DNA from 2 places in the Exiguobacterium sp. KKT215 genome. Region 2 is predicted to be linked to the other one. Evidence: a T-box and tRNA genes for the amino acid it is inferred to sense, from the RefSeq annotation. Region 2 holds a T-box; the other holds one or more tRNA genes.
The links. The T-box of region 2 lies ahead of argS (arginine--tRNA ligase). A T-box ahead of a tRNA ligase gene usually reads a tRNA of that ligase, here a tRNA-Arg.
Positions count from the first base shown of each region.

Region 1: it has a tRNA-Arg gene. The T-box ahead of argS (arginine--tRNA ligase) is inferred to sense a tRNA for this amino acid. The anticodon was not compared.

Region 1 covers NZ_CM145756.1:856,691-865,980, forward strand. Annotated here, with positions in the region: gene ACZ2GZ_RS04530 (gluconeogenesis factor YvcK family protein) at 1-468, shown strand, start outside; gene whiA (DNA-binding protein WhiA) at 500-1,453, shown strand; gene ACZ2GZ_RS04540 (hypothetical protein) at 1,541-1,777, shown strand; gene ACZ2GZ_RS04545 (DUF2179 domain-containing protein) at 1,873-2,388, shown strand; gene ACZ2GZ_RS04550 (hypothetical protein) at 2,451-2,891, shown strand; gene clpP (ATP-dependent Clp endopeptidase proteolytic subunit ClpP) at 2,931-3,506, opposite strand; tRNA gene ACZ2GZ_RS04560 (tRNA-Arg) at 3,661-3,733, opposite strand; gene ACZ2GZ_RS04565 (RNA polymerase factor sigma-54) at 3,857-4,999, shown strand; gene ACZ2GZ_RS04570 (glutaredoxin family protein) at 5,001-5,258, shown strand; gene ACZ2GZ_RS04575 (sugar-binding transcriptional regulator) at 5,368-6,396, shown strand; gene gap (type I glyceraldehyde-3-phosphate dehydrogenase) at 6,456-7,463, shown strand; gene ACZ2GZ_RS04585 (phosphoglycerate kinase) at 7,562-8,746, shown strand; gene tpiA (triose-phosphate isomerase) at 8,765-9,290, shown strand, end outside.
Region 2 covers NZ_CM145756.1:2,686,181-2,695,470, reverse strand. Annotated here, with positions in the region: gene ACZ2GZ_RS14115 (GGDEF domain-containing protein) at 1-1,490, opposite strand, end outside; T-box leader at 1,645-1,857, shown strand; gene argS (arginine--tRNA ligase) at 1,910-3,592, shown strand; gene ACZ2GZ_RS14105 (metallophosphoesterase family protein) at 3,631-4,209, opposite strand; gene ACZ2GZ_RS14100 (YajQ family cyclic di-GMP-binding protein) at 4,206-4,697, opposite strand; gene pulA (type I pullulanase) at 4,768-6,762, shown strand; gene ACZ2GZ_RS14090 (YycC family protein) at 6,781-6,945, opposite strand; gene ACZ2GZ_RS14085 (hypothetical protein) at 7,086-7,877, shown strand; gene ACZ2GZ_RS14080 (MMPL family transporter) at 7,980-9,290, shown strand, end outside.

The DNA of each region.
Region 1 (9,290 bases), 1.1 Mb from region 2:
ATCGAGGGCGCGGATTTGATTGTGCTTGGACCAGGGAGCTTATATACGAGCATCATCCCGAACCTGTTGATTCCGGAAGTGCGCGACGCCATCGTCCGCTCCGGGAAGCCGGTCGTCTATATTTGCAACGTCATGACGCAACCGGGCGAGACGAAAGGGTACGACGCGATGAAGCATTTGAAATCGATTGAGGCGTATCTCGGCAAGTCGACGGTCGACACGATCGTCGTCAATAACGAGCCGATCGAGGACATCTATTTAGAGCGTTACCTCGAGGACGGCTCGGAAGAGGTCCGTTTCGATCGCAAGAAGCTTCGGAACTATGGCACGAATGTGCTCGCCGGTGACATCGTCGACTATAATCGCGATTACATCCGCCACGACTCGGACGCCATCGCCGGCCTCGTCATGCAGCGCGTGCTGCGCATCAAGAAACCACGCTCGTTCCAAGAGCTCGAGCTGAAATAAGTTGTGATTGAACAGAAAGGAGGGGACTGACATGAGCTTTGCCTCTGACGTCAAAAAAGAACTGACGCAACTCGAAGTGACCGATGCCGAGGCGAAAGCGGAACTGTCCGCGCTCGTCCGGATGAACGGGGTCATCTCGCTCGCCTTAGGGCGGGGGATGACGCTCGACGTCTCGACCGAGAACGCCGCCATCGCACGCCGAATCTATTCCCTCATGAAACGGCTGTACGACCATCATCTTGATTTGTTCGTACGGAAGAAAATGCGGTTAAAGAAGAACAACGTCTATATCGTCCGGGTCGCCCAGCGCGCCGAGACGATGTTGAAGGACCTCGAGATTCTCGGGGAGAATTACGAGATGATTCGGACGCTCAACTCGGATATGACGCGCGACGAGAACCTCGCCCGAGCGTATTTGCGCGGGTCGTTCCTTGCCGGCGGGTCGATCAACCATCCGAAGACGTCGTCGTATCACCTCGAGGTGTACAGCCTGTACGAGAACCATAACCAGGCGCTCCGGGACCTCGCCAACCGCTTCGGCTTGAACGCGAAGACGCTCGAGCGGAAGAAAGGGCATATTCTCTACATTAAAGAGAGCGAGAAAATCTCGGACTTTCTGAAACTTGTCGGGGCGACGCGCGGCATGCTCGACTTCGAGGACGCGCGCATCATCAAGGACATGCGCAACTCCGTCAACCGGCTCGTCAACTGTGAGACGGCGAACTTGAACAAGACCGTCGGGGCGGCACTCCGCCAAGTCGAGAACATCAAGTTCCTCGAGCGCACGGTCGGACTCGAAATCTTGCCGGTCAAACTCCGGGAAATTGCCGAGCTACGGGTCACCCATCAAGACGTCTCGCTCCAAGAACTCGGCGAGATGCTCGAGACGGGACCGATCTCGAAGTCAGGAATCAACCACCGGCTCCGTAAAATCGATCAGATCGCGGACAAGGTGCGCAACGGTGAAGAAATCAGCTCATCGTGACGTTGGTTGCGCCAAAACCATTCTTCCTATATAATTAGCAATTGTGTATAGGACTTTAGAAATGTAACTTAAAGGAGCTTCATGATTATGTCGAATGCAAAGAAAAGAATCTCGCTCACGATTGACGCTGACTTAGACCAGGTCATCACGGAGCGTGCGAAACAAATCGGGATCCCGAAAAGCGCCCTCGTCACGTTCGCGACAAGCCTCTTCCTCAACCAATTGCGGGCGGAAGAAGTACTGTCAGGCGACACGAATGCCATCTATCAGGTCATCCGTAAAGACTATGAACTGCTCACGAGCGTTGATAACTTAGACAAATAATTGCGAAAGGCTGACTCCGGTCAGCCTTTTTTGGTTGCATCCGGCCCTGAAATTTGAAATAGTGGTTGTATTGAATTCGAATGGAGGTCGTTCCAATGGGGCAAATCTTGCTCATCCTAGTATTACAACTCGTCTATGTACCGGTGCTGACGCTTCGTACCATCATGCTCGTCAAAGGAAAAACGATGATTGCGGGGCTGTTCGGTACGCTTGAGACGCTTATCTATATCTTCGCGCTCGGCATCGTGTTCCAAGATTTGACGACGCTCGGGATGATCGTCTATGCGGTCGGCTTCGGACTTGGGATTCTCGTCGGCGGTTACGTCGAGCGGAAACTTGCGATCGGCTACAATATGATTCAAGTCCACACACAAGAGTTCCCGGCCGAGCTCATCCAGAAGATGCGCGACAGCGGCTACGGGGTGACGCACTACCAAGGGCAGGGACGTGACGGCATCCGCTATCGTCTCGATGTCTTGGCAGCGCGGACACGGATGAAGGATTTGCGCCAGATGGTCGAGGAGTATGAGCCGAAGGCGTTCCTCGTCGCATTCGATCCGATTGACTTTAAAGGCGGCTATATGATGAAAGGGCTCCGACGCCCGAAATGAACGGGACGACTCACGGAAGTGGGTCGTTTTTTCGTGGAACGGGGAATACAAGAACAAAGGAGATGAGCGGGTTGAGACGAAAAGGGTTATGGATCGTCGTGGTTGGGTTGATTCTCGTCGGCGGCGCGTTGTTGGCCACCTCGTTTTGGAAGTCGGAGTCCTCGATCAAACCGCCGCTCCCGACGGTCCGGGTCGGGTCGGTGACGGCCGAAGTGAAGCAGTCGACGTTCTGCTGGTCCAATGGGGGCGAGGCGGTATGTGAAGACCACGGGTTGCCGGAAGCGGACGACTTGCAGCTCGTGCCCGTCGAACCGGGTGCCGAGATTGATGTCGAGTTCCATGCCGAGCCGTCGAACGTCTCGTTCCATCAAATCATCGACGGGGAGCTCGTACGGTCTGAACCCGTCGTGCCTGACGAACCGGGCGTTTATGTATTCGAGACGGGCGGGGATTGGCCGCAAGGCGATAGCCGCTATGTATTCGGGGTCGAGGTCAAAGAGTAAACAAAAACCCCATTCTCCGAGGAGAATGGGGTTGCGTCATTAACGCGTCATGACTTTGTCGATGAGACCGTAGTCTTTCGCTTGTTCAGCTGACATGAAGTAGTCGCGCTCTGTGTCGCGCTCGATCACTTCAAGCGGCTGGCCAGTGTTGTCGGCCATGATTTGGTTCAATTTCTCACGCATCTTGATGATGCGCTCGGCATGGATTTTGATATCCGATGCTTGACCTTGCGTACCGCCGAGCGGTTGGTGAATCATGATTTCCGCGTTTGGAAGCGCGAAGCGTTTGCCTTGTTCACCGGCTTGGAGCAAGAAGGCACCCATCGATGCGGCCATTCCGATACAAATCGTCGACACGTTCGGCTTGATGAAGTTCATCGTGTCATAAATCGCCATTCCGGAAGTGATCGAACCACCCGGGCTGTTGATGTAAAGTGAGATGTCCTTATCTGGGTCCTCGGCTGCAAGGAAGAGAAGCTGGGCGACAATCGAGTTGGCGACGTTGTCGTCGATTGCACTTCCGAGCAAGATGATGCGGTCCTTGAGCAAGCGTGAGTAAATATCGTACGCGCGTTCCCCGCGACCTGTTTGTTCGATAACTGTTGGAATTAACATTGAATCTGCCTCCTTTATGTAGGTTGTAAACATATCATACCGCTATAGTCAATGTTGGTCAAACGATAGTCATCGTTTTTGACCTATTCCACGGTTTGACGATTCTAAAACGACAAAAGAGGCCAGGCATATGTTGCCTGACCTCTTGCTATGATACACCCGGAGAGATTCGAACTCCCGACACCTGGCACCGGAAACCAGTGCTCTATCCCCTGAGCTACGGGTGCATGTTCTCTGACACGATTTATTATACATTTGTTTTTTTAAAAAAGCAATCCTGTTCGGCTCACTTTTTTTTGAGCGCGATTTCCCGCTGTTCGTTACAATAAGAAGCGAGAGGGGTGTGACCGATGCAACGGCAAGAACAGCAACAACTTCAAACACAACAGCTGACCCAGGACATGGTTCGGCGGCTGCCGATTCTCGAGGCGGACCGGACCGCGATCGCCTTTCAGCTCGGCCGGTTGGCTCGACGCAATCCATGCATCGCCACGGGGAGCGGTGCGGTCGAATGGGTAGCCGATACGGCGAGTGGGTTCGAGGAGCGATTGTTCGAGCAAATCGAGGAAGGGAGCGGGACTGAGGCCCAGCGCGCGCTCCAGAAACGGCTCGTCCTCGCGCTCGACCATCGTGGTCTGCTACCGGAGAGCGACTTCGTGCTCGCCCATCGTTTCGAGGTCGATGTGGCGGACATTGAGGCGGCGCGCCAGGCGCTCTTGTTTCTAGAACCGACAGGGATTGGGGCGAAGAATGAGCGCGACTGCCAATATCGGCATGCGATTGAACATGACGACCCACTCGTCTTGGACGTGTTCGAGGCGCTCGACGCGAACCTTGATGACATCCCGGGACGACTCGACATCTCGGTTGCTGAGTACGAACGGGCGACGCGTATCGTGGCGACACTCCCGAAGACGCCATTATTATATGAAGGAACCGAACCCGTCGTCCCGGAACTTGAAGTCGTCCGTCGTGACGGTGAGCTCGTGACGACATGGTTCAGCCCGACGCTCGATGCGGCTCGGGTCGGGGACGATCGCGAGGCGAAATGGTGGCACGAGACGCTCGAGATGCGGAACGCGACGCTTAAATCGGTGTGGGCCGTCATCGCCGAACGCCAACGCGATTGGTTGGACGGGAAGCTCGTCTTGCATCCGTTGACGCGAAAAGAAGTCGCCGAACAAATCGGCAAGCACGAGTCGACCGTCGGCCGGGCGATTCAAGGCAAGTACGTGACGACCGAAGGCGGCGTGATGGCGTGGCGTCACTTTTTCGTCCGGGCGACGCACGGGCAATCGCCGTTCATGGTGAAGAAGGCGCTCGCCGAACTGATTCAACAAGAGACGTCGCCGCTGAGCGATGCCGCACTCATGCGCGAGCTGGACCGGCTCGGCTATACGGTGACACGACGGACCGTGGCGAACTATCGGGAGGCGCTCGGTTTTGGAAACTCGCGGGAGCGGGAACGACAACTATGGAAAGGAGGGGACTGACATGGTCCTGACGTTATACCGCCGCGCCAACTGTTCGCTCTGCGAGGAGGCACTCGTCATGCTCGAATGGCTCATGGAAGACTATCCGTTCGAGCTCGAGCAGATCGACATCACCGGCAACGAAGAACTTGAGGCGAAGTACTTGTTTGAGATCCCTGTCGTCTTACACGAGGGGCGTGTCATTAGTCAAGGTCGATACGATGACAGTAAAGTTGAAGATTTTGTTAAGTATACGCTTACATCGAAAAAAAACGTTTGAAGGGGTTGCAAGACGGAAAGGTGATTGATAAGATGAAGTCGTAGCGGTGGGACGCAAATATAAAAGTGGGACGAAAATTGTCCATGCTTTAAGTCGAGGGGGAATGAGTATGATCCAGCAGCTGATTCAAGTTCAGAAGCAAATCGTTCCCGACATGCTCGATACGCTCCGACATCGTTACGATATCTTACATTATGTCCGTTTGATGCAGCCGATCGGCCGCAGGACATTGGCCACAAGCCTCGGGCTGACGGAACGAATCCTAAGACGAGAAGTCGACTTCTTGAAAGACCAAGGTCTATTGATGGTCGCTACTCAAGGTATTTCCCTTACGGAATCGGGCCGAAACGTTCTCCGGGACTTGCACGAGGTCATGGGAGAGATCCTAGGCATCTCGGAAGTCGCACGAGAACTCGAGCGCAAACTAGGCGTTCGCCAAGTCGTCATCGTACCGGGTGATTCCGACGAGACGTTCTGGGTCCAGCGAGATATCGGTCGGGCCGCCGTCACGCAACTGAAAGCGCGACTGGCACCGGACGACAATATCATCGCGGTCACAGGCGGGACGACGATGGCATCGGTTGCGGCCATGATGTCGCCCGATAAAAAAGAACGGCCGATGCATTTCGTGCCAGCACGCGGCGGACTCGGAGAAACGCTCGAGTTACAGGCGAACACCGTCTGTTCTCGGATGGCCGACCGGGCCCATGCCGACTATCATTTACTCCACATTCCGGACGAGGTATCGCAAGAGACGTTCGAGCGGATGGTGGAGGAACCTAGCATTAAAAATGTACTGGAAATGATTAGAGCGGCGCGAATTGTGGTACATGGAATTGGTGAGGCGGAAACGATGGCGAAACGCCGTCATGCGTCACCAGAGCATTTGCGGATGATCGAACGGCACGATGCCGTCGCCGAAGCGTTCGGATATTATTTCAACGCGGAAGGTGAAATCGTGCACCGGGTCAAGACGGTCGGGATTCAATTGGAGGAGCTCGACGACATGGACACCGTCATCGCTGTCGCCGGAGGAAAGTCGAAGGCACAGGCGATCGCCGCATATGCGAAACACACGCCGAACATCATCCTCGTCACAGACGAAGGTGCGGCGACAGAATTATTAACTCGTTATTAAAGAGTTGACCCCCGTTGGCTCTTCAATAAATAGCTTCTACCCTAAGGAGGAAATTAACTATGGCAGTAAAAGTTGGTATTAACGGATTTGGACGTATTGGTCGTTTGGCATTCCGCGAGATCATCAAAAACGAAGGAATCGAAGTTGTTGCAATCAACGACTTGACTGACACGAAGATGCTTGCTCACCTTCTCAAGTACGACACGACTCAAGGTCGTTTCGACGGAGACGTTGAAGTACACGACGATCACTTCCTCGTAAACGGCGAGAAAGTCATCACACTTGCTAACCGTAACCCAGAAGAACTTCCATGGGGCGAGCTCGGTGTTGACATCGTACTCGAATGTACTGGATTCTTCACAGACAAAGAAAAAGCGGAGCTTCACTTGAAAGCTGGCGCGAAAAAAGTTGTCATCTCGGCTCCAGCTACAGGTGATATGAAGACTGTCGTTTATAACACAAACCACGACATCCTCGATGGTACAGAGACAGTAATCTCTGGTGCTTCATGTACGACAAACTGCTTGGCGCCAATGGCTAAAGTTCTCCAAGACCAGTTCGGAATCATCGAAGGTCTTATGACAACAATCCACGCTTACACAGGCGACCAAAACACGCTTGACGCTCCACACCCGAAAGGCGACTTCCGTCGTGCGCGTGCGGCAGCAGCTAACATCGTACCGAACACAACTGGTGCGGCTAAAGCAATCGGCCTCGTTATCCCAGAACTTCAAGGTAAACTTGACGGTGCGGCACAACGTGTACCAGTTGCTACAGGTTCACTCACAGAGCTCGTAACAGTTCTTGAGAAAACTGTATCTGTTGACGAAATCAACGCAGCAATGAAAGCAGCAGCGAACGAGTCTTACGGTTACACTGAAGACGAAATCGTATCTTCTGACATCGTCGGAATCACTTACGGTTCACTCTTCGATGCAACACAAACTAAAGTAATGACAGTTGGCGACAAGCAACTCGTTAAGACAGTTTCTTGGTACGACAACGAAATGTCTTACACTGCACAATTGGTTCGCACACTCAAGCACTTCGCTGAAATCGCGAAGTAAGTTCGTGAACTAAATAGAATCAAATAGGAGCGGAAACAAGAGATTGTTCTCCGCTCTATTTATGAAATTGACACGCACGACATATGGAGGCGAAGGTTATGAACAAACAGTCTATTCGTGACATCGATGTAAAAGGGAAACGCGTCTTTTGCCGCGTTGACTTCAACGTTCCACTCAAAGATGGCGTCATTCAAGATGAAACGCGGATTCAAGCGGCACTTCCAACGATCAAGCACTTGATCGACGGCGGCGCGAAAGTCATTTTGGCGAGCCACCTCGGCCGTCCAAAAGGCGAGAAGAACCTCGAGTTCTCACTCGCACCGGTCGCTACACGTCTCGCTGAACTTCTCGGCAAAGAAGTACCCCTCGTCGAAGAGGCGTACGGTCCAGTCGCAGAAGAAGCCGTTTCAAAACTTGGTGAAGGTGACGTCGTCGTTCTCGAGAACGTCCGTTTCTACCCTGGTGAAACGAAAAACGATCCAGAACTCGCGAAAGGTTTCGCGGCACTCGCTGATATCTTCGTCAACGACGCGTTCGGTGCGGCTCACCGTGCCCACGCTTCGACAGAAGGCATCGCGCACCACGTCGACCACGCGGTTGCTGGTTTCTTGATGGAGAAAGAACTTGAAGTCCTCGGCAAGGCACTCTCGAATCCAGACCGTCCGTTCACGGCGATTATCGGCGGATCGAAAGTTGCTGACAAGATTGGGGTCATCGACCACCTTCTTGACATCGTTGACACACTCATCATCGGTGGCGGTCTCTCGTACACGTTCTCGAAAGCACTCGGGCACGAAGTCGGAACGTCACTCCTTGAAGAAGACAAGCTCGACCTCGCTCGTCAATTCATGAAAAAAGCAGAAGACAAAGGCGTGAAGTTCTTGATGCCGGTCGACTGTGTCATTGCGAAAGAATTCGGCGAAGAGACATACGTCGGACCAGTCGATATCGACTCGATCCCTGCGGATCACATGGGTCTTGATATCGGACCGAAGACAGTCGAAATTTACGCGGAAGCGATTCGCGAATCGAAACTTGTCGTTTGGAACGGACCGATGGGCGTATTCGAACTCGATAAGTACGCTAACGGAACGAAAGGTGTCGCTCAAGCACTCGCAGACAGCGACGCATACTCAATCATCGGTGGTGGTGACTCAGCCGCGGCAGCAGCCAAGTTCGGCCTTGCTGACCAAATGAGCCACATCTCGACTGGTGGCGGCGCTTCACTCGAATTCATGGAAGGCAAGAAACTTCCAGGCGTCGAAGCGTTGAACGACAAGTAAAACAGAGGAGGGTTATCGATGCGTAAACCGATTATTGCAGGTAACTGGAAAATGAACAAAACACTCTCGGAAGCCGTCGCTTTCGTAGAGGAAGTTAAAAACAATATCCCGTCAACGGACAAAGTTGACGCGGCGATTGGTGCACCAGCAGTATTCTTGGCCCCAATGGTAGAAGCGGCTAAAGGATCGAACTTGAAACTCAGTGCACAAAACATGTACGACAAAGACAGCGGGGCATACACAGGCGAAATCAGCCCGGCCATGGTCGCTGACCTCGGCGTGACATATGTCATCCTTGGACACTCAGAGCGTCGCGAATACTTCGGCGAATCAGATGCATTCATCAACAGCAAAACGAAAAAAGCGTTCGAACACGGTCTTACGCCAATCGTTTGTGTCGGTGAGACATTGGAAGAGCGCGAAGGCGGCAAGTTCGAAGAAGTCATCAAGACGCAAGTCGAAGGTGGCCTCGCGGACCTCTCAGCTGACCAAGTCAAACAACTCGTCATCGCGTATGAGCCAGTTTGGGCAATCGGCACTGGTA
Region 2 (9,290 bases):
ATTTGTTGACGGATGCGCTCGGCAATCTCGACGGCGGCCTCAACATCACAACGGTTTAAGAGCAAGATGAACTCTTCACCGCCGTAACGGGCGGCAAAGTCTTCGGTGCGGAGCACTTGACGAATGCGGCGACCGAATTCTTGGAGCACACTATCTCCGACTTGGTGACCGTGCGTGTCGTTGATTTTTTTGAAGAAGTCGATATCGAGCATCGCGACGGAAATCGGATACATCGAGCCGTCCGAGATCTGTTGAATCCCGTATTCATAAAAAGCCCGTGCATTGGCAAGCAGCGTCAAGCTGTCCGTCCGGCTCTCGGTATAGAGGCGGTCGCGTTCATGACAACGACTGATCGTCCGATTGAACGACTTGAGCAGTTTGAAAATCTCGCGTTGAATGATGGGCGGATAGCCATAGACGTGCTCGCCCGTCATCACAATCCACGTGCGGATTCCTTCGATTTCCTCGGAACGGACCGAGATGAAGCTATGATAGTCTTCATTAAATTCGTTCGACAGCGGGGCGTCCCATTCGAAGCGCATCTCGTACTCGACCGAGGCTTCGTTCGGATAGGTTGCATCGAGTAATTCAAAGACGACATGGCGATCGATCGGCTGGCGCGTCTTCAAATCAAAGTAAAGTGTGCGATCAAACAGTTTGAACTCGACGTACCCTTCATCGTACTCGTTGAGTCGCTCACATTGACTGAGGAACACTTCGATGGCTTGTGCCTCGCTTTGCGATAGCGATACGGCTTCTTTTGCTTCATCATATTGTTCAATCAACGATTTGAAGGCGTCTTGTCGACCTTTTTGAATGATGAGTCGCTTAATAAAGAACGTGAGTGCGGCGGCGATACTGCTGACGACGAGCAAGTTTGTCTCCCGGAAGAGCGAGGCCGCCAAAATGAAGACGAGACTGACGATATACGTGTAAAACGCGATGCTTAAAAAGTCGCGGATCGGGATGTCGACGCGGAACCACCAGCCGACTTGATACTTTTGGACGACCGTGTTCAAAATGATGGCAATAATCAAACCGGCAAGCGGGAGGAACGAGTCTTGGGAATAGAATCCGAGACCGGTCACACCACCAAGTGCCAAGTAGACGCTGGCCGGGATGGCGATTTCCAAAAATGACGTGATGGCATTCCACGGATACGTAAAACGGAACCGTCGAAGCGCGACGCGCGGTTTCAAGTTGACGAACTGGAAGACGAGTAGTCCAATCTGATTGACGAACAGCGCTGTCTCAAAATCAAAGAATAGAAAAATAATTAAGACGATACTTTCTGAAAAGGTAAAGTAGACGCCTTTCCGTTCAATGGAGTCCATTTGAAAAATAATGACGAGCAACGCGATCAAGATGAACGGTAACGGCTCGATGGCCGGCATGTTCAATACGCCTGTAGCGAACAAGATGAGCGTCAAACCGAATAGCATACTCCAAATACTCCAACCAAGGACGGACATCTTGCGGAAATGGTTCATGGTTCCCTCCTATGTGGGAAAAATTCAATTATGTATGGTAGGAGATTCGGCACAATCACGCCTGAGTCCTGCCTATCCATCATAATGGCGGAATTCTAGCATTGAGTCTATATGAAATATCCTCTATAATGAAATTGCTTTTCAACCACATAGACGAAAGTCGATGAAAAAGAGAGTAACGATCGTTCCGTCAACAAAGCGACCTAGGGATTGGTGAGAGCCTAGGCTGACAAACATCGCGAAACGCACTTTTGAGATGCTATCCGAACTTGAGTAGGCGTAGCCGGGGGACCCCCGTTATCACCGATAAAGCGGTCTGCGTCAAGCAGGCAAGAAGAGTGGTACCGCGGGCCATCCCGTCTCTTTGCATCTGTGCAAAGGGCGTTTTTTTTATGAACAAATGATAAGGAGGAATTAGAATGAGTTATGAACGCAAATATGCGGAAGCCTTGTCCCGTGTCATCGGGGACGAGTTGACGCTCGACCAGATTGAAGCATTGATTGAAAAACCGAAACATGAGGCACACGGGGACCTTGCTTTCCCGTGTTTCCAACTTGCGAAAGCCTATCGTAAAGCACCGGTTATGATCGCGACGGATATCGCGAACGACTTGAACGACGAGTTGTTCACGAAAGTCGAGGCGGCCGGCCCGTATGTGAACGTCTTCTTGAGCCGTGACGTCGTCTCACAAGAAATCATCAACACGGTGCTCGATGAACAAGCGGACTATGCGACGCATGCGACACGCAACGAGACAATCGTCACCGATTTCTCGTCACCGAACATCGCCAAACCGTTCTCGATGGGACACCTTCGTTCAACGGTGATCGGGAATGCCATCAACCAAATCGCCCGTAAAAACGGCTATGACGTCGTCGGCATCAACCACCTCGGGGATTGGGGCACACAGTTCGGTAAACTGATGGTCGCCTATAAAAAATGGGGCGACGAGGAAGCGGTCCGGGCACATCCGATTGCTGAGCTCTTGAAGCTTTACGTCCATTTCCACGAAGAAGCGAAGACACAACCGGAACTTGAGGACGAAGGCCGTGCGTGGTTCAAGAAACTCGAAGACGGCAACGAGGAAGCGACTGAGCTTTGGACGTGGTTCCGCGAAGAATCACTCAAAGAGTTCCAAAAAGTATATGACCTCCTCGGTGTCGAATTCGACAGCTTTAACGGGGAAGCGTTCTATAACGACAAGATGGACCGCGTCGTCGCCATGCTCGAAGAGAAAAACCTTCTCGTCGAAAGTGAAGGGGCGATGGTCGTCTCACTCGAGGACGAGAACTTGCCACCATGCTTGATCAAAAAGAAAGACGGCGCGACGCTTTATGCGACACGCGACTTGGCAGCTGCCGTCTATCGTCATGAGACGTACAACTTCGTCCAGGCGAACTACGTCGTCGGCGGCGAGCAGGCGCTTCACTTCAAACAACTGTTCTCAGTGTTGCGCAAGCTCGGCTATGACTTCGTAGATGGCATGCATCACGTGCCGTTCGGCTTGATTTTGCAAGAAGGGAAGAAGATGTCGACACGTAAAGGTCGCATCGTCTTGCTCGAGGAAGTGCTCAAAGAAGCAATCGAGAAAGCACAAGCGAACATCGCTCAGAAGAACCCGGAACTTGCGAACGCGGACGACGTGGCACGCATGGTCGGTGTCGGCGCGGTCATCTTCCACGATTTGAAGAATGAACGCATCAACAACATCGAGTTCGACCTCGATAGCATGCTCAAATTCGAAGGTGAGACGGGCCCGTACGTGCAGTACACGAACGCGCGTGCGAACTCGCTCCTTCGTAAAGGCAACTATGACGGCTCGACGTTCACTGGCGCAAACGACGACCACACGTGGGGCGTCGTGACGATGCTCAACGCGTTCCCACACGTCATCACACGTGCCCACGAACGCCGCGAACCATCGATCATTAGCCGTTACGTGCTCGATTTGGCGCAAGCATTCAACAAGTATTACGGTCATGTCCGTGTCCTTGAAGAAGATGCAGGCAAACAATCACGTCTCGCCCTCGTCAAAGCGGTGACGATCGTATTGACGGAAGGACTCCGTTTGATCGGTGTTCAAGCTCCAGAAGAAATGTAAGGACGAGAAAAGGGACCCGTTTCGTGGGGTCCCTTTTCTTATGCTTTCATCCGCGTGACCGTCCGAGCTTTCGTGTCATACAGACACCACTCCCGGTCGAAGATGACGGCGCCGACGTTGATGACGTAACGTTTTTTCTTTAGGACGAACGGCTGTCCGATTTCCCAGGGAATCGAGCGGCCTTTCCGGTAAATCCCCGGAATATGGCTGTGTCCGATAAAGACGAGCGGATACTTCCCTTTCTCGACAAGCGGTTCCCAGTCCGGACTCCATTTCACTTGGTGTCCATGCAAGAATAGCGCCTCATCGAGCGTCGTCTGCTCCGGTAATAAGGCGATTCGTGTCTTGACCGGATGCGACACCACGAGCACTTCGTCAATCCGCTCTTCTTGATTGCCGCGCAGGCTAGGGAAGGTGAGGAGCGCCTCGTAGTCAGGGTCGTAAGTCACCACATCGGACACTTCATGGAAGCGCTCGTTGCGCCGTTTCTTACCGATATGACACTCGTACAGATCGCCGAGGCAAAGGATGTGCTCCGTCTCGCGGCGGACCGACTCGAGCACGGCTTTCAAATCATCAAACGAACCATGTGGGTCACTGATGATGGCGAGTTTCATCGGTAGTTTGTGAATTGGGCATCGACGGACAATTCGAGCTCACGGACGAGCTGCATAACGGCTTGAAGGTCATCGCGCGACTTGGCTGTCACACGGATTTGATCGTCTTGAATTTGTGACTTCACTTTCAGTTTTGATTCTTTGATGGCGTTGTTAATTTTTTTTGCATCGTCTTTGTCGATGCCGCTCTTCAATTTGACGCGTTGACGAACTGTGCCGCCGAGCGCACGTTCCACTTTTTGATAATCAAGGTTTTTCGTCGGTACGCCACGTTTAATCAATTTCGTGATCATGACGTCTTTCAATTGCTCGAGCTTATAGTCGTCATCTGAGACGAGGACGAGGTCGCCGTTATCAAGTGACATCTCACTCTTCGAACCTTTAAAGTCGTAACGGTTCAAAATTTCTTTCTCGGCGATTTGAATCGCGTTCTTCACTTCTTCGAGGTTCATTTCTGACACAATATCAAAAGAATTGTCTTTTGCCATGTTTCATCCATCCTTTACAAGGGTTTTGTTATAATGATAGCAGATTTGAAGTAGTGAAGGAGTGAAAGAGATGGAACATACTATCGATCAACAGACAAATGTAGATTTAGACCATATGGCATATCACGGCAAAGACCTCGGGGTGACGTTTAAAAGTGACCTCATCCGGTTGCGGGTCTGGTCACCGGTTGCCGAAGAGATGACGGTAAAACTATACCGGACACCGCGAGCGCGGAAGTTCGAACGGTTGTCGTTAGAACGGGCCGAGAAAGGGACGTGGGTCATCGAACTCGATCGTGCTTTGTTTGAAGGTCAGTTTTATGTGTTCGAGGCGGTCGTAGCTGGGAAGCGTATCGAATCGCTCGACCCGTATGCAAAAGTCGTCGGGGTCAATGGGAAGCGCGGGTGTCTGCTCGACCCATCTACGCTCAACCCAGACCATTGGGTTAAAGAACGTCCGCTCTTCCACTCGTCACAAGAAGCGGTCATCTATGAAGCGCACGTCCGTGATTTGACGAGTCATCCGGACAGTGGTGTCATGCATCGCGGGAAATTCCTCGGGATGACCGAAGTCGGAACGAAGACACCGACGGGTTATCCGACGGGTCTCGACTATATTACCGGGCTTGGCGTCACGCATCTCCAACTCATGCCGTTCTTCGATTACGGTTCAGTGAATGAGTCACGCGAGAGTGAGGCGAATTATAATTGGGGCTATGACCCGGTCCACTATTTTGCCGTCGAAGGCTCATACGCTTCCTCAGCAGATGATCCGGCCGCTCGCATCATCGAGTTGAAAGCGATGATTCAAGCACTTCACGATCGTGGCATCCGTGTCATCATGGACGTCGTGTTCAACCATACGTATGATGCATTGACGACGCCGCTCGGACAGTTCGTACCGGACTACTATTACCGCTTGAACGAGGACGGTACGCTCGCCGACGGTTCGGCGTGCGGGAACGATACGGCGTCCGAACGGGCGATGATGCGCAAATTGATCGTCGAATGTGTGTCGTATTGGGCGAAAGAGTTCATGATTGATGGCTTCCGCTTCGATTTGATGGGACTCCATGACGTCAAGACGATGAACCAGGTCCGCAAGGCGCTCGATCGCGTCGACCCATCGATTCTTGTGACCGGAGAAGGCTGGGATCTCGACACACCGCTTCCGGTCCGTAAAAAAGCGAACCAACATAACGCCCATAAGATGCCGCGCATCGCCCAGTTCAACGACGCGATTCGCGACGGTGTCCGTGGTGATGTGTTCATCGAAGACTTGCCAGGTTGGATCAGCGGCAACGCGGATATGACGGCGGACGTCAAACGTGGGATTGCCGGTGCAGTCACGAGCCAAAGCTTTGCTGACGAACCGAACCAAGTCGTGAACTATGTCGAGTGCCATGACAACTTGACGCTTTGGGACAAACTGGCCGTTACGAATCCGGACGACGATGAGACGACACGCCGCCGCCGGCATCGTCTCGCGACATCGATTGTGTTGCTCAGTCAAGGCATCCCGTTCCTGCATAGCGGTCAAGAGTTCTTCCGCACGAAAGACGGGGACGAGAACAGCTTCAATTCGGGGGAGGTCGTCAACCGTTTGGATTGGACGCGGGCCGAGCAAGAGACGCCGAGCGTCGAATATGTGAAGGGCTTGATCAGCCTGCGCAAACAATATCCGTTGTTCCGTCTTGAGAACGCGGAACAGATTCGTAAACATTTACGTTTCTTCGATGAAGAAGAGGGCGTCATCGCCTTTGAACTGAGTCGCCACGTCGAAGGTTACGTCGAACGCCATCTCGTATACCATAACGGACTCGAAGAAGCGGTCGAGGTGAAACTACCGTCCGGCAAGTTCGAGGTCCATGTCGAAGATCACACCGTCAATTTGACGGCACCACGTCTCCTCGAGGAGCGGCATGTCACGGTCGCGCCGTTATCGACACTCGTCGTGACGGAACGCCGTCCGGATTACAGCAAATATGCGGTCGCCGGTGGAGCTGCCTTGGCTATCCTCGGTCTCTGGTATGTTGCGAAAAAACGGAAACCGAAACAAAAGTAAGCGCGAAAAAAGGAGACGTCATTCCGTCTCCTTTTCCTCGTTCGTTTCAGTTTTGGCTGCCTCGAGCTCCATCATCTTTTTGACGATGATGTGTTTTGGCATATGCATGAGTTCCTCGAGTGGGACGTTTAGCTTTTTGGCAAGCTCAACCGCCGTCTCGGGAGAGAGTTGAAGTGGGCGCATGAGGGTTCCTCCTTTCCAATTACGGGTATGCTACTGCCAGTATACAGGAAAAGCGGACAGATGGAGAATGTGTTCTGTGAACACATTCAAAATCGAAAAATGCGTCGTGCGTTGCTAAGCTGAAACTAGGAAGTGATCAAATGTACAAACAAGTAGCAGACTATCAATTTCATCAAACGGTTGAATGGTTAGAGCGCGTTGGTGGAGGATGGATGTTGTATTTGGCGCAAACCGGGTTTCTGTTTTTTGACGAGACGTTCCAAATCCGATGGGAACTCGAGTGGAAATGGGCACCTTGCGCACTATATATTGAACCACATGGTAGAAGAGCCGTCGCGCTATTTCGAGATTTGCAGACATACGGAGTCATGGATTTGACGAACGGGACGATGGAACGTCACCCAATTCCACGGACGTTCCATGACGATTGGTTCAGTAACCTGCACTACTGGTCAGGGGACGATTTGTATTTGTACTCGGCCGAATCAGATATCGTCGCCTTGAACTTGAACGATCACACGTTTCGGTATAGCCGTTACGAGGAGATCCCGGAGTTCGGGAACATCATCGAACTCGCATATCAATCGACCTATGATTTCGAACGATTCACGGCACCTGGCCTCGTGACCTTGTACGATGAACGGAATCAACAGTTCATGGTCGAGGACGTCGAAGCGGGCGCGCGTTGGAAGATTCCATACGGGGGTGACCGTGACTTGGTCATCGTCGATCAAATGGGTGTGACGACCGCCATCACCTCGATGACATCGTTCCAACTGTTTGAGCGCGATTGTGAAGTGTTCTCATCAGAAGTATGTGCCGAGACCGAATTGTTGAAAGTCGTCTTATTGGACGAGCCGGGCGACAGACTTGTCGTCCTATCGACGCCGCGTCGCTTCTGCCATAGTTGGCTGCAAGTGTTCGAGCGTTGACAATCCTGGACCAGGGCATGGTTCAGGATTTTTTTACGAAGGCTTACAGAATCTCGTCTAAAAACGGGAACAGTCTTCTTAGATGGAGAGGAGTGGACAGGGATGGAACGATTAGGACAAGCGTTAGTCCGATGGCGCTACGCTGTCGTGTTGATTTGGACGGTATTGCTCGCGGTATCGGTATATTTCGGTTTACAGTTGCCAAGTGAACTGCGCGGCAATGGATTTGCGATTCAAGACGGGCGCTTCGCCCAAGTGGAAGATACGTTGAACGACCGGTTCGACCGGGCCGGGGCCTCGATGATCGTCTTGTTGGAAGGTGGCGACCTTGATACGGTCATCGAGCAGCAACGGGATCGACTGATTGACGTCGATGGGGTCGACGGCGTGATCACGCCAGCCGAGAATCCCGATGCCCGCTCAGGGGACGCAGCTTACTTATTGCTCGAGTTCGAGGATTACGATACGGCCGAGGCGTCAATCGATGACGTTCGCAACGCCTTGATTCGAGATACGGATACAGACGTGCGATTGACCGGAGAGCCGGTCTTCGCGGATGACTTGAATGAAGCGTCGAAGAATGACTTGATTCGGGCCGAGTTGATTGGAATCCCGGTCGCGTTGCTCGTCCTCTTGCTCGTCTTCGGGACGCCGCTCGCCGCGGTCATGCCGTTATTCGTTGGATTGATTACGTTCATCGTGGCTGCCGGCTCGTTGTTCTTCTTTGCCCAAACGATGGAACTGTCTATTTTCGTCTTGAATGCGGTCGCGATGATCGCCATCGCGCTCGGCATCGATTTTTCCCTATTGCTCGTCAACCGTTACCGGGAAGAGCTCGCACATGGGAAGTCGCGAGAGGCAGCCATCGTCCGAACGGTCGCGACGGCCGGACGTTCGATTCTGTTCTCAGGGCTTTGCGTGTTCGTCGGACTGGCCGGGTTGTTATTCATCCAAGTCGACGTGTTCCAAGCCATCGCGCTCGGTGCGCTGATTGCGGTGGCGGGCGCGGTCTTATCAGCGCTCACGCTGTTGCCGTCCGCCTTATATATCGTCGGAGATGCGATCAATAAAGGGCGTCTTATCAAAACGAATGAGACGCGTTCTGAAGTACGGTGGCAGAAGTTGGCCCGTTTCGTCATGAGACGTCCCGTCACGATGACACTCGTCGCGCTCTTGCTGCTATTGCCAAGCCTCTGGTTCGTTCGTGACCTCGAACTGAACATCCCGGACGCCGATGCACTCCCGACCTCGTACGAGTCGCGGGCCGCCCTTGAGCGGTGGGACGACGTGTTCGGGGAGACGTCGACCGATGCGGTGCTCTTGTTTGAGACGAATGACTTGACCGATTCGATGATTCTCGATGAATTGACTGCACTCACCGATGAGCTATCCGAGGATCCGATTGTCGACAAC